DNA from 3 places in the Staphylococcus felis genome. Region 1 is predicted to be linked to each of the others. Evidence: riboswitches for the same ligand, from Rfam matches in the RefSeq annotation. Region 1 holds a riboswitch; each other region holds the start of a gene.

Region 1 (7,938 bases):
TTTCAGAAATTTATGTAAATTATTGGTAGACATTGTCAGTTTTTGAAATCGTTTTATTAATTTAAAATGGGGTAGATACATAATGTATATGCAACCAAGGAGGCGCTAAAAAATGACAAAATATGAAGTAGCTCGTACTGAAGAAGATGCAATCAAGGCAGTTGAATCATTTTTACGTAATGGTTACGACGAAAGTGAAATTACGGTTATCAGTAAAGGGAAATTACAAACAGACCGTTTCAACGATTCACAAATTCAACATAAGTCTACTAATGCTACAATTAGTGACAAATTCATGCGATTTTTTATTGGTGAAGATGCCGAGGAAGCTGTTTTGACACGATACAACTTAGAAGAGAATGCCAAGGATGACTTAAAGCAAGACATCTCTAACAATAAAATTGTCGTAATCGGTCAAAAAGACAATGTTAAGAATGGTGAAGTTGCCAACAACGCAGCGTATCAAAGTCAAGATAAGGGTTTGGAACATAAACATATGCCATCAGAGCATACTGGTGATATTGAATAATACGAGCTTAAGACTAAAATGTCCAATGTCGTCCTAAATCCTATCACATTAAGTCATAAGGATTAAGACCGTATTCGCGTCTTAATCCTTTTATTGTACCTTCAATCACGCCCACTTTCACTGAAGCATTGAACCTATGCTATACTTAATCCAAATTAAAAGAGGTGAACAACATGGAATTTGTACAGATCAAATCGACACAAGATCGATGGTATGCGCCTGCTATGGCATTTTATAAAGATAAACTAGACCCCCTTGTAACCGAAGATGAGTCCGTCTTCGTGCAATCATTAAAAACTGAAAAAACACAAAACGATTACGTTTTTTTAGTAGGCATTCATGACCAAAAAGTGGTCAGCTTTGCGACTGCACATTACGAAGCAACGACGAATGCTGGTTTTATCATTTACTTAATCGCTGAAAAAGGACCTCAGTGCAAAACATTTCTTAAATCAACACTTGATGCAATAGAAACAGGTGTGAACGCACTAGCTAATCAATTACATGGGCGCGATGTTAACTTCTTTATGTTTGAGTCTACCTTTGAATCACCAAATGTCGACAACGATACAGCAGATGACATTGCTTTTCGACGTCGCTTTCTCATGCAAAATGACTTTGACAAACAAACTGACATCAACTATTTACAACCTTCTCTCAATCGCAATGGAAAACCTGTTCCGTTAGAATTGTATATCAAAACAAATATTCCATTGACTAAAGACATTTATGGAACAAGTATCAAATCTTGCTATATTCTCAAATATGTATTTGCAAACCGTCTTCCTCGCAAGATTATTTATCCATTACTTATCAAGATGGGGCTGAGTAAAGAAGTCAGTGACTAACCCCTTGAAATCAGCAAATAAAGCCGTTACAATAATGAGGAGGTAAGACTTACGGGTTACTGAACGCACTCTGCCGTTTGTCTAAAAAACTAGAAAGGAATCGTGACTTATGCTAACAAAAGAGTTTGCCGAAAAAACAGGCTTAAGCGAAAAACAAGTTCGTAAAATTGTGCAGCATCTTGAGGAAAGAGGCTACCACTTAAAAAAGACAGAATACCGCGGTCGTGAAGCGACAGATTTTCAAGAAGAAGATATCGAATTATTCCAGGAAATCGCCGAACGTGTGGGTCGAACAAATAGCTATGAGCTTGCTTTTGAAGAACTTGAACAGGAAAAAGATTTTTTACAAGTTATTGTTAAAGAAGATCAAAACCATCTTCCAAGTGATCAACAAGTCCCACACCTTCTTAATGAATTACGCAATGAAATCAATCAAATGCGCGAAGAACGTCAAATGTTAGGTCAAATGGTTTCTCAAGTCCATCAACAGCAAGAAGAGTTGAAAGCATTACATACAAAATTAAATCAACAACTTGAATCGAGCAATCAATCGTTAGCGACACTTACTGAAGCCCAAAAACAACAAACTGAGCAGATTAATCAAACACAACAAAGTATTGAATCTCAAGTTCAACAGCAGAAAGCATTAGCACATACGATTGAACGCAATGAGAAAAAAGGATTTTTACAGCGCTTGTTCGGAGGATAATCCGTACATTTTGCAACAATATCTATCACGGTTTATAATAAGTGATGCATGATTAACTTAATATGACAATGCTAGGGGTGCTCGAGTGAGCTGAGAAAGATGAATCTTAACTCTTTGAACCTGAAGTGGTTAGAACCAACGAAGGGAAGCTTTAATACGATATACTGTTGCTGAAATCAGTATTCTAGCGTATCCATTTCAATCTAATCATCCTCTTGCCCCCTACTCATTGGCAGGAGGCTTTTTTATGGAACAAACCGTCATTATTGGTGCTGGTGTCATGGGATTGTCAATTGCACGTCAATTGAAATCTAAACACCGACACATTCGCATCATCGATCGCTCGACTCCACGAATGAATGCATCCTATGCAGCTGGAGGAATGCTAGGTGCTCAAAATGAATTTTTTGAAGACACACCTTTATACCGTCTTGCCATGCAAAGTCGTGCAATGATGCCCGAAACTGCAAAAGATTTAGAGCGTGAAACAGGTATCGATATTGAATACCAAAAGTATGGTTTAATCAAAGTGGCTTCAAACAGCCACGATATAACAGCACTACACAAACAATTCCAATTTTTACAATCACACGATCATACGATTAAACTACTGTCTTCCTCAGAAATGGCACAACGTTTTCCAAAGCTTGATCCTAATCAAAGTGCCGCTTTTAAAATTCAAGACGACGGACAAATCAATGCTAATATTTATACGCAAGCATTAATAAAATCAGTAGCCCACCGAGAATCTATCGAATTATTGACTCATACCGAAACCACTTCTATCTCTCAACAGGATAACGGGGGCTATCATATTCATACGTCTAAAGGAACTTTCCATGCTGACGAACTGATTATCGCAGCTGGCGCTTGGAGTGGCGCGTTATTGCATCACCTCAATATTCATTTACCGACGCACCCTGTCAAAGGTGATGTCAAACTTATCGCATCTGACTATCATGGTTTGCAAGAAACTATTTTTAATGTAAATGGATGTTACATCGTGCCGAAAAAGCCGAATCGTTTCTTAATTGGCGCTACTTCTGAAATCGACAACTGGAGCACTCAGAATAATCGCGATAACTTGAATTGGCTAGACCGTGAGAGTATTGCTATGATTCCTGCATTAAAACAAGGCCGTATCATTAAAGAGTGGACAGGTATTCGTCCTATTACACCAGATGGAGAGCCCATCATGGGAGAAGTTCGTCCGAATCTATATGTCACAACAGGACATTATCGAAATGGTATTCTTCTATCACCGATTGTGGGGAAACTTATGGCGCAATTGGTAGATGGCAATCACCAAGCACGTGAAATATTACAACCATTCCAACCTCATCAGCATACAATTTAAAAATTATACTTGATTTTATAAACGCTTCCTATTATTCTTATTTTATAAATCGGAATTAAAAGGAAGCGTGTTTTTATGTCTACGTTATATATTATTATCAATATCATTATATTTATTTTAGCACTTCTAGGATTGGCAATAATGGCTAAAAAGCATATTAAATTCCCGAAACGCGTCTTTTTAGCACTAGGTCTTGGTATTATCCTAGGATTAATTTTACACCTTATTTACGGTGCAAACAGTAACGTTACAACACAAACGACTGAATGGATTAGCATTGTCGGTAATGGCTATATAGCGTTACTTCAAATGATTGTAATCCCTCTCGTATTTGTATCGATTGTAGCTGCCTTTACTAAAATTGAAATTGGCGAAAAGTTCGCCAAAGTGGGTAGCTATATATTTATGTTTCTTATTGGAACAGTGGCAATTGCTGCTATTGTCGGGATTGTCTATGCCCTTATTTTTGGTCTTGATGCATCTAGTATCGATTTAGGCCAAGCTGAAAATGCCAGAAGTAGTGAAATTGCAAATACAGCTAGAGAAATGACTGCAACTACTCTGCCTGCACAAATCTTAGAACTTTTACCAGCCAACCCATTCTTAGACTTTACAGGAGCACGTGCAACGTCAACGATTGCTGTTGTCATTTTTGCAGCATTTATCGGATTTGCTTATTTACGCGTCGCACGTAAACAACCTGAAAACGGTCACCTCTTAAAGCGTGGTATCGATGCCGTATATGCGCTTGTTATGGCAATTGTCACATTCGTTTTACGCCTGACACCTTATGGTATTTTAGCAATTATGATTAATACGATGGCGACAAGCGATTTTGCCGCAATTTGGACATTAGGCAAGTTTGTCATAGCATCTTATGCTGCATTAATTACAATGTACGTGATTCATTTGATTATTTTATCGGCATTACGCATCAACCCTATTCAATATATGAAGAAAACGGCTGAAGTCATAATATTTGCATTCACATCACGTTCAAGCGCAGGGGCATTACCTTTAAATATTCAAACCCAAACCAATCGTTTAGGGGTTCCTCAGTCTATTGCAAATTTCTCAGGATCGTTTGGACTATCTATTGGGCAAAACGGCTGTGCCGGTATTTATCCAGCAATGCTTGCGATAATGGTCGCGCCTGTTGCAGGCGTTGAAATTAATTTACAATTCATTCTGACTTTAATTGTCGTTGTGGTTTTAAGCTCTTTTGGAGTTGCTGGTGTTGGGGGCGGTGCAACATTTGCATCAATCCTTGTATTATCTGCCTTAAACTTACCTGTGGGTCTTGCTGGTGTACTTATTTCAGTAGAGCCCCTCATTGATATGGGACGAACAGCATTGAATGTTAATGACTCTATTGTAGCTGGAACAGGAACAGCACGCTTAACAAAACAATTAGACGACGAAACATTCAAATCAAACGACTATAACGAATTAGCATCTCAACATTAACCTAAAAGTGTTGAGCATGAACTTAGATTTGAGTCATTTATTTTATAACCTACCAAAAAAGCTAGCGTACCAGCCCTTTTCATTAAAGGTCTTACGCTAGCTTTTTAATATTATTTTTTGTTAAATCCAGACATTTGCAACCAATCAAGCATCTCTTGGCGCTGTTTACTGCTCATAAAGCGTGCAATTTGCTCTGACCACGTCTCATCTCGCTCCCCATTAGTACGCTGACTATAATAGTTAGACACGATGTCATCATATTTTTTCAGATGAGTCATTTGTTCATCTTTGTTGTCGTTATAACTATCGACATGAAAGACATGTTCAAATGGTAGTCTTGGCTTAGGCATTCCCTCTTCATCATCTGCCGGCACACCTAATGCCATTCCAAATAAAGGAAAAGTATGCTCAGGCAATCCTAATATCTCCCGCACACGTTCTACATCGTTGCGCAGTGATCCTAAATAAACAATTCCGTACCCCATATCTTCAGCAGTAAGGGCAATATTTTGAGCCGCAAGAGCAGCATCAACTGTCCCAACTAATAAACCTTCAGCGGATTCAAAACTTCCTTCCATATCCGCACCTCTAGACTCATTAATTAATTGGTGGCGATAATAGTCAATGACAAAAACAAGCAAATAACCATTATCTACAACATAGGGTTGTCCCGAAACTTCCTTTAATGCTTCTTTCTTCTCAACATCTTCAACACCAATAAATGATGTGGTTTGCAAATAACTCGAAGTCGAAGCCATTTGTCCTGCTTCGATTAACTTTTGAATAACGTCACGGCTTATTTTTTCAGACTTGAACTTTCGAACTGAATGATGCTTTTGCGTTAAATGATAAACATGGTTTGACATTGAACAACACTCCTTTAACTCTACTACACCATTTTATCCTATCAAATTCCCATTCATATTGCATGACTACAAACCTCCATTAATTTTTACCCTCTAAATGACTATAGTACCTAAATTTAATCATTCCTTGTCTATCATCAGCATAAAAACACATTTATACCCTTTTCCAAAATAACACCAATCATTAATGTTATACTATAGCTAACATAAAAAGGCAGGTTTTAGAGATGGTATCATTTAAACTCAAGTGTTCACAAACGCACAGCGAAACCATTACCCACCCACTCACTATGATAGTCAGTGAGGATGAGTTTCAAAATAACATATTAAATATAAACAACCATATATATACTACAACTTTGAATGAGCCTTTACCTGAAACATTAAAAGTCAAAGAATGTATTCATTTTTGGAAGCAATGGTTCAACAAGCCTATCCGTGTAGATGACTTAATTGCACAATTTAATCTTGCAACAGTCCAAAATGAAAAAGTCAAAAATATATCCACCTCAAATCTTAAGTTACTACATCTTGTTCGCATTTCTATTAGTGAACATCAATATATTTTAATTAAAGAACCTTTACAACAATTAACGATTGAACATAAATCACTAATGATGCGACTCATTCGAAAATTAAGCCAAAAGTCTTCTATCGTGTGTACGACCAATCATGTTGAAGAAGCATTACTTCTAACAAATAACTCTTATCGATTGAGCCACCAAGGATTAAAACGATTACAATCGGAAAATGAAACTTCTAAAGATTTTGACGTTCAACCCGTTCGCCGACAAGTTCATCGCGTATCAATAAAAGTTGGCGAAAAAATTATTCTAATTGACCCAATAGATATCGACTTTATAGAGTCTCGTGAAGGAAAGGTTGAAATTCATATAGGAAAAGAAGTCTACACAAATGATAAGACCCTTACCTTTATGGAATCACTACTTATAGACTATGGATTTTTTAGATGTCACCGCTCTTATCTTGTCAATTTACAAAAAGTGAGCGAGATTATTACATGGTCGAAAAATAGCTATTCTTTATATTTAAATCAGAATAGAGACCAAATCATTCCATTGTCTAGAGACAAAGTTAAGGATATTGAACATATTTTCAAGCTCTCCTCATAACATTTGAATGATTTATAGGTACATTTCATCAGTTTTTAGTATTGCTTACCGTATGATTATTATATTCTTGTCCTACTATAGATAGGAGGGCACATATATGCAAAATATCATTCAACTACAACACGTTCAAAAGAAGATTAAAGATCAAATCATTGTTAAAAACTTGGATTTTTCCGTCAAGAAGGGCGAGATTTTTGGTTTTTTAGGACCAAGTGGTGCTGGTAAAACTACGACTATTAATATGATGACTGGTTTATTCAAGGTGTCTAAAGGGAGTCTAAATGTTTTAGGCTATAATGCAAGTAAATTAGGTACTTCTCAATTCATGCATAATATTGGTATTATGACAGACCACTCATCTTTATATCACCGTTTAACAATATATGAAAACTTGAAGTTATTCTCTGATATTTATCAGATACCAACGCAACGCATAGATGAAGTATTAGAAAATGTTGAGCTAAATGATCACAGAAATAAGCGTATTAGTGAATTATCGTCTGGTATGAAACAACGCGTTTTGCTTGCAAGAGCAATTATTCATAAACCCAAATTATTATTTTTAGATGAGCCCACTGCAAACCTTGATCCTATAACTTCGAAGTTGATACACAGTCGTTTAAAAGAGATTAACGAGCAAGGTACAACTGTTTTTATCACCACACATGATATGGATGAAGCTGCACAATTATGTCACCGTGTAGCATTCATCATCAATGGAGAGATTAAGTTAATTGGTCATCCGCAGTCTTTGCAATACCAATACGCCACACCTACAATTAAAATCATCACTAAGGACGACATTCATTTTACATTAGATATCAATTCAGACACTGGCGCATTGATTCATAAATTAATCACTAATGATAACTTAAAATATATTGCTTCAGATATACCATCACTAGGAGATATTTTTGTAAAAGTTACTGGAGAGGAGTTAAAAAGCAATGAAATTATTTAGAGTTAAAGCTGTAATCTATAAAGATTTTAAAGAAATTTTACGTAATCCTTCTCTCTATTTTATGATTA
Region 2 (7,938 bases), 260 kb from region 1:
ATGCGTATCTGAGAAGCGTGCTACAATTGTATTCATCGTAAATTGACTTAATGCTGCCAAAGCTAATAATAAACCAAATTGATTCGTACTCATGCCTAAAGCATTCGTAGCAAACAAAATAAAAAACGGGACCGTTACAGCTATCCCCATCCCAATAAACATCATATTTACAACAAACAATTTGTAGTTTTTAATCGTTAGTAATTCACGAAACATGTATTTCTCCTTCACTTTTTGACATCTGTTTATAAACCATAATTATGGTCATTAGATTGAACGAATGCTTTAAGAATACTAATAAATGAGCTTACCTGTGGTAATTGCAACATACTCATATCATAACTTAAATATGTTGAACGAATGAGCGACTGTTCCTCAATATCAACCTTTAACATTGTAAACTGCTCCGAATCCAAATCCTTAACCATAATTTCAGGTAGAATAGTCACACCTACCCCTGTAAGTAACAACGCTTTACAAGTCGCAACTTGATCCACTTTAATACGCGCATGATAATCTTGTGACATATGGTGGCGATACCATGTCTTAATTTGATTGATATAAACTGGATCCGCTTGAAATTCAATAAAAGGCAACTTATGTAACACATTTTCTTTATTTTTAGGATAAATAAAGTAATGCTTATCATCCATCAAATGATCATTATGCATATTCAATAATTGATTGCCTCGCACTATCATCATATGGTAATCGTTATGATGCGCTTTAATGTGCTCACTAGACCCTACTTGTAGTTGAATTTCAACATTCGGGTATTCTTCAGTATAGCGACTCAAAACTTCAGGCATCACAGTTTGTCCAATTAAAGAAGAACATCCAATTGACAGTGTTCCATTAATCGCACCTACATGCGCTTTAATTTTATCTTGAAATAAACGCTCTTGTTTTAACATTGTTCTTGCATGTTCAATAACCATTGCACCCTCAGTTGTTGTAATGAGTTGCTTTTTCGTTCGTATAAAAATATCCACACCAAAATGGCGCTCGATTGACTTTAAACGTTGTGTCACGGCAGGTTGTGAAATATACAAGCGCTCTGCCGCTTTTCTTAATGTTCTCGTTTCGTCCAAAGTAGTAAGCAAACGGTAATCATCAATTTTCAAAGCTTATCCTCCTCTACACAAAGAAACACTAGACTTTTGTCCAGTGTGCAGTTTTGACCTCTATTTTACACGCTGATTGACCCACATCAGTTTGATGCATTATCAAATGGCAAATTATTTATCCTTTTTTATGTGCTTGCGATTGATTTTTTTGTAGCAATATAGTGCCTTTTCCTGAATACTATTAAAATCTTCAAAAATTTGAACCATTAATTGATGCGCAATGATATAAGCTTCGTGATATTGTTTTTGTGTAATTTGTTTCGTTCTAAGTGCACGTTTTAAATCGTCTTCATCGACTAGCTCATATTGACCATTAGGTAAAACAAGCACATCCAAACATAAGTCTACCGTACGCGCTTTACCCTTTTGTGTAATATTTTTAAGATTAATATCAAAATAATATTGCAATGGCTGGCCTCGATCATTAAACATCACAGTCATACTGTAACGTTTCTTTTCTGGCAAAATCTGTAACCATTGATAATGATCATCCGCAACAATCATCCGTTCTCCTACAACAGTCACCTCTAAAGGTTCTCTTACTTTATGCATTGTAATTAAACCGATAATACCTTTGAACTTGTTATTATTGACCTTCACTTCAATATAATCATGATCTAAGAGGCGACGCCAGTGACGTTTATCTAAATATTTAATTTTCACAGTCACGATCCCCCCTTTTATTTTATTATATAAAAATAGAAGTTTAATGTCACTTCATCTATTCAATGACGACTCTTTTATGACGACTATAGCACGCCATACTTTTCAATATGCTTAATATCCTTCTTTGTTTAGCTATCCTTTTTCACAAAAAGCCCTTCAAAGTTATCACATATACGTGTCACCTTGAAGGGGCATCAAACTTCTCAATACTATTTATGATAATTCTACATTATGAAAGACATGCTGTACATCTTCTAAGTCTTCAAGTACATCTACTAACTTTTCGAATGTTTCTTGATCTTCTTGTGATAATTGTACTTCCGTCTGTGGTAACATTTCGAATTCAGCAACTTCAAAATCTTGAACACCTAATGTTCTTAATGCTTGTTGGACTGTGGCGAATTGATCAGGAGCTGCATAGACAATTGTTAAATGCTCATCATCTAGAACGTCACGTACATCAATATCTTGTTCCATCAAATGTTCTAAAACTGTATCTGCATCAAACGCTTCAAATGCAAACGTAGCTGTATGATCGAACATATATGCTACGGATCCAGACACACCCATGTTTCCACCATTTTTACCAAATGCGGCACGTACGTCTGACGCAGTACGGTTTACATTATTTGTGAGCGCATCAACAATTACCATCGAACCACTTGGGCCAAATCCTTCATATCGAAGTTGATCATAATTCTCTTCTCCGCCACCTTTTGCCTTTTCAATGGCTCTATCAATAATATGATTTGGTACATTATATGTTTTTGCACGTTCTAAAACGAGTCTTAATGATTGATTTGATTCTGGATCTGGTTCACCCGACTTAGCTGCTACATAGATTTCTTTACCAAATTTCGCATAAATTCGACTCGTGTTTTTATCTTTTTGAGCTTTTTTCTCCTTGATGTTATTCCATTTACGTCCCATGATTCCATCTCGCTTTCGCATACTTTTTTCAATATGCTTTATTATACATTGTTTTTTTTCATTTAATCAACAGTCTCAATGATGTACGCTTTTAAAAATATAAGGAATCATCTCTTTCGCATATTCACTATTGTCAACATTGTATATCAATAATCGTCCATCTTGATATAATGTCATATCGTAATCTTTATATCTTAATCGTTTGATAAAAGGATTTTGGATTAACGTAGATACCTCTTCTTGCAGAGGGGCTTCAAAATAGTCAGCCTTTAATCGAATTTGATACACACCGCCGCATAACAGACGCATCTCATCTAATTTCGTTTGTGCAAGTCGTTGATAAATATGTTGGCCACACACTGCACAGTCTTCCTCTTTAAGTGATTGTATCGAAGTTCTGCGCATTGTTCCTTTAAATATATCAGTTGTAACCATTGTATATGAGAATGTGTCATGCATGAGATAATAAAATAACTCAGACACAACAAAACTACTTGCCAAATGTACAGCAGGTGGCAGTACGCCATATACATCACAACTTTCCATCGTTTCTGGAACATCTGGCATCACGCAATGTAGACACGGACCATCTTGATCAATCGGAAATACACTGACCTGACTTCCAATCACAGCCCCATATATATAGGGAATATTTAATTGGCGTGTTGCTTCATTGATTAAATAACGTGTTTCGAATTGATCGAGCCCATCAAGCACAATATCTGGCTTTACTTCTTCTAGTATCCCAATAATATTTCGGGCTGTGATTTCTTCATTTAAAGGATCGATTTCTACTTCATGATTCATCGCAACTAATCGCTTCTTTAATGCGAAAACTTTCGGCATCATCTCCTCTACATCAGCTTCAGTATAGCCGCTTTGTCGATGCAGGTTGGTTAAAGATACAATATCTTTATCAACAATTGTCAGCTTTTTAATTCCACTACGCACAAGTTGTTCAGCTATACCGCTTCCCAATGCTCCAACTCCTATAATAAAGGCATGTAGTTTTTGAAGTTTTTGTTGTCCTTGCTGACCAAATGGCGGAAATTTAACTTGTCTATCGTATCTATCCATTAAAGAAACCCTAACCCCTCAGAAGGACTAGATTGTACTGCATTATATTTGATAGGAATTCGTCCTGCTTCATAACTTAAACGTCCCGCTTCAATCCCCTTTTTCATTGCCTCAGCCATTTTAGCTGGATCTTTAGCACGCGACACTGCAGAATTTAATAAAATAGCATCTGCACCTAACTCCATCGCTTCAGCACAGTCTTTAGCAGAGCCAATCCCTGCATCAACAATAACCGGAACTTGGCTTTTTTCAACAATATATCGTAAGTTAAGCGGATTAGAAATTCCTCGTCCTGTCCCAATCGGAGAAGCTAACGGCATAATCGCATGTACACCTAGTTCTTCTAAACGTTTCGCCAAGACAACATCATCTGAAATATAAGGACAAACAATATATCCTTTTTCTAATAAAATTTCACAGGCTTTATATGTTTCAATAGGATCAGGTAATAAAGTATCATCATCTCCAATGACTTCAACTTTTATCATGTCACAAATCCCAGCTTCTTTCGCTAATTCAGCTATACGTACCGCTTCTTCTGCTGTTTTTGCTCCGGCTGTATTTGGAAATGTAATAAATTTGTCAAGGTCAACATTAGCTAAAGGATTCGGTAAACTTTTGTCATATAAACTCATACGTCTAACCGCAAATGTCAGCACTTCTGTTTCCGAAGCTTTTATCGCTTCTTCCTGAACTGTCTCATTATCAAACTTTCCAGTACCTAAAAACAATCTTGAATTAAACTCTAAATCTGCAATTTTAAACATCTTATCCGCCTCCAACAAATTCTAAAAGTTCTAATCTATCATTTGGTCTTACTTTTGTAGTTGACCATTCTGAACGCTTAACAACCTTCGCATTCAGCTCAACAGCCATACGTTTCGCTTCGATTTCAAAATGATTTAATATATCTTGTATCGTTGTATGTTCTTGAAATGTTTGTACTTCTCCGTTGACAATGACTTCCACCTTCATCCCCCTCTCTCATTCCATAATTTCGATAATTTTTGCACATTTTCAAAATTCTCGTTAAAAATACTCCCGATGCAAGCAATACCTCTAAATCCTTCCGATAATCGTTGCACTGTTTGGCAATTAATCCCACCAATCGCAACCAGTGGCAAACCTACTTTAAGCGCTTGTTCTACTTCTATTAACGTCCTCGGTTGTTGATTTGGTTTGGAAGCTGAATGGAATAAATGACCAAACATGCCAAAATCAATATGATGTTGCATCGCTTGTTGTATAGATTCAACTCGATGCACAGACATACTAACGGAAAAATCGGGATGTCGTTTTTTGGTTTCAAAAGCAGCTGGATCCATTTCTCTAAAATGAATACGTCTCACACCTAATTTTAATGCTAGTAAGAGATTAGAGTGGATGATGATTTTTTCTTTAGGAAACCCTTGTTGCATAAGGCCTCGTACCCAACTTAAAAGATCATCTTGTTCCATTGGCGTTCTTAATATGACGCCATCAATGAATGGCTCGACCTCCTTGAGACGATATTGATGTATTTGTCTTAATGTTTGAAAAGGTGTGACTGCTATCATCACTTTGACACCTCCTTGAATACAAATAAAAAAGCTACTTCTCTAAATAAATAGAAAAGTAGCTGAAAGCACGACGAAATGCCACTTTCCTACGCCAGTGCGAACTGGATCAGGTTCAGGAATTTCGAAATAACACATTTCGATCTCAGCCATTAATAATGGCACTTCCAGTGGTTTAATATATGTTTATAAAATTTACCTTTTGACCATACGAGCTAATTTTAACACGTATCGTATAATACGGAAAAGGTTTAAGAACAAATTAAATCCCATTTCGCGAGGAGAGAATTGCCCTCTTTTTAGACGATTAAAATCATATAATGTATATAACAAGAAGAGTAACACACCTACTATCGCTATCACAGTATGCAACATTGGATTATGTATAAACCAACTGATTATACTCATGACAATCAATACGATGAATGTTACAAACAAATATTTTCCCATATTAGAAGCATCTTTAATGAAAAAATAACCGATGAAACCAAATACGATAAATCCTAAAACAGCTATAATGACATTTTGAATCAATAGATTAGATCCTAAATCTTCTATAGTATACATCAATGTAGCATATGATAATAAACCTGAAATAATTGTATAAATATGAGACATAATAATACCACTAAATCTCGCACGTTGAACTACCATTGTGACCAAAATCAAAACCAATAATCCTATAGATAACGGCTTCCGCCATTCTATAGGTAAAAACTGCCCTAAATAAACAAAAACACCAAAAATCATCCAATAATACATAAAATAAAGCCAAACCTGACTATACTTCTTTTTTTGATTCTCATTGCGCATAACATGTCACCTTCCTTTAAAATAATACCCTTCATACAATATTACAAACTGTTTAATGTTCTGTTATGGGTTATCTATCATTCATTACCAAAACACTTATAAAATCAATTTAAGTTAGAGATTCAATTACAAAAAATATTTATTACAATATTACATATTTGTAACAACTCCCACAAATATAAAATTCTTTGTTATGATGAAAAAGAATATTTTAACGAATCAACGTAATTGCAAAACAACTTTTAAGGAGGCAATACATTGAAAAAATTAGCATTCGCACTTACAGCTACTTCTGGTGCTGCAGCATTACTTACGCAGCACGACGCTGAAGCATCCACGCAACATACCGTACAATCGGGTGAGTCTTTATGGAGCATTGCTCAAAAGTACAATACATCAGTTGATCACATTAAACAATCAAATGATTTATCAAACAACCTTGTATTCCCTGGACAAGTCTTAACAATCGGAGGCGAAGGACAAGGGTCAAACGAAGCATCACTTAATTCCAACGGTACACATGTTGTTTCACCTGGCGAATCTTTAAATGTGATTGCTTCAAAATATGGTGTCACTGTCCAAGATATCATGAACGCTAACCAACTTAGCAATTATTTAATTCACCCTAATCAAACATTAACCATTCCAGGTGGATCAGGTGGGGCCTCACCTTCTATTTCAAATGGCCCTTCTAACGAAACAGTTCCGTCACCTGGAGGGTATACAACACCGACATTCAATGATCAAAACCTTTATGATTGGGGTCAATGTACATGGCATGTATTCAATCGTCGTGCTGAAACAGGACAACCTATTAGCACTTATTGGTGGAACGCCGATCATTGGGCAAATAACGCTGCTAAAGATGGTTACAGTGTTGATCATAATCCAACAGTAGGTTCTATTATGCAAAATTACGAAGGTCCAGTGGGTCATGTCGCATACGTTGAACGCGTAAACAGCGATGGCAGTATTTTAATATCAGAAATGAATTATAATACACCGCCAGGTACAATGGATTATCGTACAATCCCAGCATCTGTAGCTTCTTCTTATAATTATATTCATTAATCATTATAAAAATGGTAACAGAACGACCTTCATCGTTGTGTTGCCATTTTTTATACTTCAAAATTATTACAATATTAATCCTCTTTTAATAAACACCTATTTTTTACAAAGTTTATAGTTTTATCGAGTATTAACCTAATATCAATCCCTATATATATTTTCTTTAATCATCATCATATTTTTAATATTAATTTTTATAAAAATTACAGAAATAATAAAAAATATATTGAAAATCTTTTTTATTATTAGTATTCTTATGATACTGGGACATGGCTCGTTATATCTCAAAAACTAACATGTTGTTTTCAGTCAATAGGTGTTCAATAGCTTTATTTGCTGTTCAAATTCTACATGTTTTTGTCCCAGCAAAAAATAAACAAAAGATAAGGATGATGCAATCTATGTTTACGAAGAGGCAAAATGATCATTTAACACGAAAGCGTTACGCGTTACGAAAGTGTGCTTGGGGCTTAGGTTCTTGTATCATAGCTACTCAACTTTTCTTATTTGTTTCGCCTGCTAATGCTTCCGCACAAACTACTGATCCTATCATGACAAACACAGAGCAAAATTCAAAGTCTTTAGAAAATAATAGCACTCATGAAAATACGGTTTTCAATCAAACTACTGATTCAGAATCTACAGTTGAAAACCCCCAAAACGATACAACGAAAAACCTAGATGATTCTCAATTGCGA
Region 3 (7,938 bases), 1.0 Mb from region 1:
GCGCAAGAAGATGAAGCGAAAGTGCATGATATTCTAAAAAGCGAACAAGTTGATGCCTATACAATTGGCCATATTACTGAAGAAGAGGCATCGATACGTTTAATGGAGGCATCATTGTGAAAAAAGTAGCGATATTTGCATCAGGTTCTGGGACGAACTTCGATAATATAATGAATCGTATTGAATCTGGTGTGTTATCAGGTATCAAGGTAACGGCACTTTATACTGATCAACCTTCAGCACAATGTATTCATCTTGCAAAGCAACACGGTGTTGAGGTTCATATATATGAACCACGTACATATCCAAATAAAAGTGCGTACGAGGAAGATGTTTTAAATCAGTTGAATGAAGAGCATGTAGATTGGATTATTTTAGCAGGATACATGCGATTAATCGGACATACCCTTTTGAAAGGCTATGAAGGCAAAATTTTAAACATCCATCCATCATTACTTCCTAAATACAAAGGTAAAGATGCAGTAGGACAAGCGTTAAACAGTGGGGATAGGGAAACAGGTTCTACGGTACATTACGTAGATGAAGGTATGGATACAGGTCAAATTATTGAACAGAGAACGTGTCCTATATATCAAAATGATACAAAAGAAGAATTAGAAAATCGTATTAAAGCATTAGAGTATGAATTATATCCAGCAGTTATACAAAAGATTATTCTATAAGGAGCTATATTCAAGATGAAAAAAGCAATTTTAAGCGTATCTGATAAAACAGGTATTGTAGAGTTTGCACAATCATTAGTTAAGGAAGGCTATACGCTTTATTCAACAGGGGGCACTTTTCGTCAAATTAAAGATGCCGGAGTAACAGTACATTCAGTATCTGAGTTAACGCAATTTGAAGAAATTATGGATGGACGTGTTAAAACATTACATCCAGCAGTACACGGTGGAATTTTAGCAGATCGTCATAAGCCTGAACATTTAGAACAACTTAAAGCTCAAAATATAGATTTAATTGACATGGTCGTTGTCAACTTATATCCATTTAAAGAAACGGTGGCGAACCCTGATGTCACTGAGATGGATGCAATCGAAAACATTGATATTGGTGGTCCAACAATGTTACGTGCAGCAGCGAAAAATTTTAAACATGTCACTACAATTGTGCATCCATCTGACTATGAAGAAGTGATAGCACGCATACAAAATGATACTTTAGATGAAGCATATCGTAAATCCTTAATGATTAAAGTATTTCAACATACTTATGAATATGATCAAGCGATTGTACAATTCTTTAACCCAAATAGTGAAACGTTACGCTATGGTGAAAATCCACAACAATCAGCAGAGTTTATTCGTACATCAAATGCTAAACATACATTAGCAGGCGCTAAACAATTACATGGGAAGCAATTAAGTTATAACAATATTAAAGATGCGGATGCAGCGTTAAATTTAGTTAAGAAGTTTGAATCTGCTGCAGCTGTTGCTGTAAAACATATGAATCCATGTGGTGTCGGAGTGGGGAACTCTATAGAAGAAGCCTATCGTCATGCATATGAAGCGGATATTCAATCTATTTTTGGTGGTATTGTCGCATTGAATCGCCCTGTAACAGGCGTATTAGCAGAAGCATTACATGAAATCTTTTTAGAGGTGATTATCGCACCTTCATTTGAAAGAGAAGCGCTTGAAGTATTACAAAAAAAGAAAAATATTAGACTGCTTGAAGTGGATATGACTGAAGACCTTGATGAACAAGAGTTTGTTTCAGTGTCTGGTGGCTACCTCGTGCAAGACAAAGATCATTTCGATGTCAAAAAAGAAGATATGAAAGTGGTCACTGATGTAAAACCAACTGACAAGCAATGGGAAGCTTTATTATTAGGATGGAAAGTCGTAAAAGCAGTTAAAAGTAATGCCATTGTTTTGGCCAATGACCATCAGACAGTTGGCGTAGGGGCTGGACAAATGAATCGTGTTGGATCAGCAGAAATTGCAATTGAAAGAGCAATTGAAATGAATGATAATGTCGTACTTGCTTCGGATGGATTCTTCCCTATGGATGATACTGTTGAAACAGCAGCGAAAGCAGGTGTTAAGGCAATTATTCAACCAGGTGGTTCAATTAAAGATCAAGACTCGATAGATATGGCAAACCGTTACGGTATTGCAATGGTGACAACAGGTATGCGTCATTTCAAACATTAAAAGAAGGAGGCACTCCCATATGCATGTTCTTGTAATTGGAAGCGGTGGCCGCGAGCACGCGCTTGCATACAAATTAAATGAATCTCATTTAGTCTCAAAAGTATACGCTATCCCTGGTAATGATGCGATGATAGAGGTGGCAGAAGTCCATACAGAAATTGCAGAAAACAATCATGAGGATATTTTAAAATTTGCGAAAAACCATCAAATTGAATGGGTAATTATTGGACCTGAGCAACCGCTCACAGATGGATTAGGCAATCTATTGAGAAATGCTGGAATGAAGGTGTTTGGTCCAAATAAAGAGGCAGCACAAATAGAAGGGTCTAAATCGTTTGCCAAACGTTTGATGAAAAAATACAATATTCCAACAGCAGATTATCAAGAAATAAGTCAGAAATCTGAGGCTCTTAATTATGTTAAAAACTGCGAATTACCGATAGTTCTCAAAAAAGATGGACTCGCTGCAGGTAAAGGTGTCATTATTGCGCAAACTCGTGAAGAGGCGATAGATGCAGTCGAAACACTTTATCCCGAAGAAGAAAGTAAAGTCGTGTTCGAACAATTTCTTGAAGGTGAAGAATTTTCATTGATGACTTTTGTTAATGGAGATTACGCGGTTCCTTTTGATACGATTGCACAAGACCATAAACGTGCTTTTGATCACGACGAAGGACCCAATACTGGTGGCATGGGCGCATATTGTCCAGTGCCTCATATTAGCACAAATGTTTTAAAAGAAACAAATGACAAAATTGCGCAGCCTATTGCACGTGCGATGAAAAGTGAAGGTTATGACTTTATGGGACTTCTATATATCGGTGCGATACTGACGAAAGAGGGACCCAAAGTAATAGAATTTAACGCACGATTTGGTGATCCTGAAGCGCAAGTATTGTTAAAGCGTTTGGATAGCGATTTAATGGAACATATCGTTCAATTAGAAGCTAAGCAGCCTATTGATATGGTCTGGAAAGATGAAGCAGTAGTGGGTGTAATGTTAGCGTCTAAAGGCTATCCAGGATTGTACGATAAGGGGCATACCGTAAGTGGTTTTGAACAAGATTCGGATTATTATTTTGTAAGTGGATTAAAGTGTGAACAAGACCAATTCGTCACATCAGGAGGACGTGTTATCTTGGCAATCGGAACAGGAGATTCTATTGTAAACGCTCAAAAAAATGCATATGAACGAGTTCGAAAAATTCAGAGCGACAATCTCTTTTATCGAAATGATATAGCACATAAAGCGATAGACAGTTAAAAAATAAGGAGTGTCAATGAAAACTTTTAATTGAAGATTTCATTGGCACTCCTATTTGATTTTCTTAGCAGATGGTATAAACGGGAAATCAAGAAAATCAGTGATGCCTTTTCATATCATCGAGATCATGAAAACGCATTTTCGGGCTATTATCTAACATCAGTGATATGTGTTATGGGTACGAAATGCGCCATCGTAAAAGCAAGTATAACAAACAAAATAATTAAAAGGACCAATATAACATCTCTATATGAAAATGGGACGTGATAATAGTAAGTACGAGGCCCATCTTGAAACCCTTTTTTCTCCATAGCGACAGATAAACGATGCGCTTTACGTATATTTTGGCTTAATAAAGGGATTAATAAATGATTGAGCCTTTTAAACCCCGAATAGTTTTTGTTGTCAATCATTTGATAACGCATTTTTAAGGCATTTCTAAGTTGAAACACAGATTCAATCATCAATGGAATCATTCGAAAAGCCGCCATAAAGGCATATGCGATTTTAGGTTTAACTTTGAGATGTTGCATCAAGCTATAAAAAATCATGATAACTTGTGAAGTAAATGCAATCGATAAGCCAAAGAAACTAATAACCATTGTACGTAAAGACAAATGAAGTCCACGTACAAGGCTCTCGCTACTGATTTGTACAAACCCAAATTTGAATAATACATGTTGACCCTCACCATAAAAAATCATAAATAACGATGAGGTAAGGGCAAACACAATGGAAAAACTCAAAAACAGTAATAATACTTTCCATTGTGTGCCGCTCACTAGAAGTAAAAACAATAACATCATGAAGGCAAGATAAATCATAAAGTCAAAGTTGTGAATAAAGATAATAAAGAAAAAAAGTGCAATACCTAGAAACAACTTAGTAATAATATTGACCTTGTCCATAAATGTGTATTTAAGCTTCCAAGATTCAACCATGATGTGTCACCTCGCATTCAACAAGTTGAGCATTTTGAATTGCAAAGTGACGCGTCGGATAACGATGAATAATATGTGGGTCATGTGTAATCATCATAATGGTTTGCCCTTGCTGCATTCTTTCGTGAAACAACTCAATTAATTTAAACGTATTATGACTATCTAAACCAAATGTTGGCTCATCCAGCAAGATAATATCCGCATTAGTACTTAAGGCAGTTGCGACACTTAATCGTCTCTTTTGCCCCATTGATAATTCAAAAGGATGTTGATTTTTGACATGATGTAAATCTAGTAATTCAAGCATAGATTCGGTTAATTGTTTCGCATTGTCATGATTTGAATGGTCATAATTAACAAAGATTTCATCAAAAACAGTGTTTTGAATAAACTGTAACTCTGGATTTTGATAAACTAAATACATATTATTCGCTGCATCTTTTAACTTATTTAGTTTCTGATTATTGTAGCGCATTGTTCCTCTGTATTTAATTAGTTGCATCATCGACTCAAATAAAGTTGTTTTACCTGTTCCATTTTTTCCAGTTAATGTAATCCATTCACCTGGATGTATATCGAAATGTGATACATTGTATAGTTTTTTATTTCCTCTTTGAATAGCGCCTTGATTGAATTGATAATAAAATGACTTTGAAATATCTGATGGTTTTTCAATGGGGTTAGGCGCCTTATCCCACGCATTCGGATGCCAAACACCGTATTCGCTTAAAACATCCTCAAAATGTTTTAAAATGTAATCTGGCTCGCCTTGTTGAATGATTTGACCTTGGTGGTTCATAAGAATCACACGATCTACATAATCCCATATGTGTTCAACTTTATGTTCTACGATGAGCACAGTTTGATCTTCCCATAAATCTCTAAGTAAAGACCAAAGATTTTCTGTTGCTTCTACATCAAGCATTGCAGTTGGTTCATCTAAAAATAACGTATTTGCATTTTGTAAGAGTGTCCCCGCAATCGCTAATTTTTGCTTCATTCCACCACTCAACTGATTGATATTTTGCTTAGGATTCACATCCAGTTGAACGCGTTGTAATGCTTCATTTATTAAATGATCCATTTCTTGACGCGCAACTTGGCGGTTTTCAAGTATAAAAGCAAGTTCTTCATTTACTTGTGGCATGCAAAATTGTGAGTCAGGATCTTGAAAGATAACTCCAGATTGTTTTGAAATGTGCAGTTCATCATATTTCATTGGCAAGTCAATTAAATGAGGAACTATGCCGCTTAATACATTGAGTAAAGTACTTTTACCAGAACCTGATGGTCCAAGTAAAAGTACTTTTTCTTTATCTTTAATTTCAATATCTAGACCATCGAAAATTTTGTAATCAGCACTTGGATATTTCAAGCGCAAATTTTTAACTTTTAACACTTTTAATACTCCTTATAAAGTATCATAATCATCTTTTGAAGCAGGTCTGAATAGCTTAGTTACACCAGTTTGATCAAGTGCTTTGACTAGATAATATGGGAAAATACCAGCTAAAACAGCACCACTAATCACTCGAAAGGCAATTAATAAAATTAAATTCCATTTTGCAACTTCATTAAGGTAACCATAGTACCAGTCAATGGGTAAGCTGATAATAGCAGCAGCCATACCGGCTAAAATAGCAACCATTAATGCACGTGATTTGTATCGGAATATAGCAAATACAATTTCACATGCTAAACCTTGAAGTAATGCATAAATAATTGTTGGTATATCAAAGCGACCCATCATAATGGTTTCGCCAGCACCTGCTGCAAACTCGGCAAGTAATGCAATTCCCATTTTTGGAATAATCAAATATGCAACAACAGCAGCACTAAACCACATACCATACATCAGCTGATCGATATGTAAACCGAGTGGCTGAACTGTATTATTAACAATCCACCATAAATTATAAATGACAGCAAAAATAACAGAAATTAAGACTGTCACTAAGATATCAGAAAGTGTTAACCCCTTCTTCATCATAAATGTCCTCCTTAAAGTTGATATCATCAGCAATGATCATTGTTTGTCGAATCCAATTCATTTAAGACAACGGATAGTAATGGTCATTGTGATAATGTGATGAAAATAAAAAACGCACAAGTCTCGTACTGAGATGTGCGTAGGAATTGTTACAATAAATAAACATCATAAAAAAGCGGCTACTCCAATAACCGCATAGACCATGTTTATGAATCATAAACGATTACACTTTCCTACGCTAGTATCATCTAGTTCAGGTTCAAAGGGTTTGAGGATTGACTCCTCATCTCAGCATACACACCCCTAGTGCGAATTTAATTGTTATTGATAATGTACACTGTTAGGTGACAAAAGTCAAGAAGTGGTGACTATGACGTATTAAGGAGGCGCTTTATCTTATCACTTTAGTCGCTCACCAAAATATGGGAATCGTTAAGGTGACTCAGAAAAATGATGGGGAATAGTTGCCAAAAAAATGGTGAAATAATACGGCTCTCAGTCAAATTGGACTGAGAGCATTAAATTAAGGCGTTATGCAATAATGGATTGCTTAACGCCTTTTTTGTTGTGTGATCATAAAGTCTTGAACATTAATGCCTCTTTATAATACGACATAAATCAGTAAAATTGAGTTGGTAAAACATACTTTATAACTTAAGGGTGTAAATAAATATAGCAAATTTGATCGATTCCTAAGCCGAGACTTCTGAGGCGCCTAGAAAAGCGAGGCTTTATGGAACAATCAAATAAATGAAATTATTTATACACCAGTCCGATTTACTATAGAACCAATAATACTCGGAATCAGAATAACACTCACATGTTTTAATGAACTCAAAAAAGTGTTACATTCCTAGTACGTATTATTTCACCATTCAGATTGTCTTATTCAAAAGTGTCTTGAATATTATCTTTTGTTTCTTCTAAACCTTTTTTAGTATCTTCTTTTTTATTTTTTAAATCTTGCTCTTTTTCTTTAGCTTGTTCTGCTGCTTTTTTTAAATCTTTTTCAGACATTGAATATGCACTCCTTTGAAAAGTATATGTCTATGTTATGCCCGAAAAATAGAAATCTAAACATGACTTTTAAGTTTGGATTTAATGACACCTATGATTATATAGATTTGGTAATGGTTGTAAATTAAAGTGAAGACGTTTTAATATGGATAATATAGGATAATAGTTTATCAACACAAATATATGGTGAGATAGGATAATAGTTTATCAACACAAATATATGGTGAGATAGGATAGATGATATTGGATAGTTGCGACAAGTGAAGTCGTACTATAGACTGAATTTCTGAAAAATTACAGACATATCTTTTGGGATTGTTTATAATAGTTGTGAGGTGAGCGCATGTCATTGTTCAACAAATACACCGAAGTGATTTATAGCTATATTATTGGTGTACTTTCTATTCTATTGAGCATTATTATTTTCATTAATATACCACTTATACATCAACTCAACGATGGTAAGCGTAAAATACCTGACATTGATAATGCTTGGGATTTTACAATGGCGTTTTTTAATGAAATTATTCGTGTAATGAGTAAATACAT

What was found. A riboswitch is a leader RNA that binds a small molecule or an ion and turns the genes downstream of it on or off. The one in region 1 is predicted to bind thiamine pyrophosphate.
Region 2: linked by a shared signal. The riboswitch ahead of C7J90_RS01385 (thiamine phosphate synthase) and the one ahead of thiO (glycine oxidase ThiO) in region 1 are both predicted to bind thiamine pyrophosphate.
Region 3: linked by a shared signal. The riboswitch ahead of C7J90_RS07190 (ECF transporter S component) and the one ahead of thiO (glycine oxidase ThiO) in region 1 are both predicted to bind thiamine pyrophosphate.

What each region holds. Positions count from the first base shown of each region.
Region 1 is NZ_CP027770.1:530,845-538,782, forward strand. Features, by position in the region: gene C7J90_RS02605 (general stress protein) at 113-529, shown strand; gene C7J90_RS02610 (hypothetical protein) at 703-1,377, shown strand; gene C7J90_RS02615 (DNA-binding protein) at 1,487-2,086, shown strand; TPP riboswitch at 2,150-2,250, shown strand; gene thiO (glycine oxidase ThiO) at 2,334-3,443, shown strand; gene C7J90_RS02625 (L-cystine transporter) at 3,519-4,910, shown strand; gene nfsA (oxygen-insensitive NADPH nitroreductase) at 5,021-5,776, opposite strand; gene C7J90_RS02635 (LytTR family DNA-binding domain-containing protein) at 6,067-6,909, shown strand; gene C7J90_RS02640 (ABC transporter ATP-binding protein) at 7,007-7,870, shown strand; gene C7J90_RS02645 (ABC transporter permease) at 7,857-7,938, shown strand, end outside.
Region 2 is NZ_CP027770.1:274,573-282,510, forward strand. Features, by position in the region: gene C7J90_RS01350 (sugar efflux transporter) at 1-216, opposite strand, end outside; gene C7J90_RS01355 (LysR family transcriptional regulator) at 246-1,124, opposite strand; gene C7J90_RS01360 (ribonuclease FAU-1 family protein) at 1,239-1,790, opposite strand; gene C7J90_RS01365 (YebC/PmpR family DNA-binding transcriptional regulator) at 2,007-2,723, opposite strand; gene C7J90_RS01370 (ThiF family adenylyltransferase) at 2,799-3,800, opposite strand; gene C7J90_RS01375 (thiazole synthase) at 3,800-4,567, opposite strand; gene thiS (sulfur carrier protein ThiS) at 4,569-4,769, opposite strand; gene C7J90_RS01385 (thiamine phosphate synthase) at 4,772-5,356, opposite strand; TPP riboswitch at 5,426-5,535, opposite strand; gene C7J90_RS01390 (Bax inhibitor-1/YccA family protein) at 5,552-6,169, opposite strand; gene C7J90_RS01395 (CHAP domain-containing protein) at 6,428-7,240, shown strand; gene lip (YSIRK-targeted triacylglycerol lipase) at 7,792-7,938, shown strand, end outside.
Region 3 is NZ_CP027770.1:1,536,340-1,544,277, forward strand. Features, by position in the region: gene purM (phosphoribosylformylglycinamidine cyclo-ligase) at 1-120, shown strand, start outside; gene purN (phosphoribosylglycinamide formyltransferase) at 117-683, shown strand; gene purH (bifunctional phosphoribosylaminoimidazolecarboxamide formyltransferase/IMP cyclohydrolase) at 699-2,177, shown strand; gene purD (phosphoribosylamine--glycine ligase) at 2,197-3,441, shown strand; gene C7J90_RS07180 (energy-coupling factor transporter transmembrane component T family protein) at 3,591-4,382, opposite strand; gene C7J90_RS07185 (ABC transporter ATP-binding protein) at 4,375-5,781, opposite strand; gene C7J90_RS07190 (ECF transporter S component) at 5,794-6,369, opposite strand; TPP riboswitch at 6,586-6,687, opposite strand; gene graF (glycopeptide resistance-associated protein GraF) at 7,258-7,389, opposite strand; gene auxA (lipoteichoic acid stability factor AuxA) at 7,733-7,938, shown strand, end outside.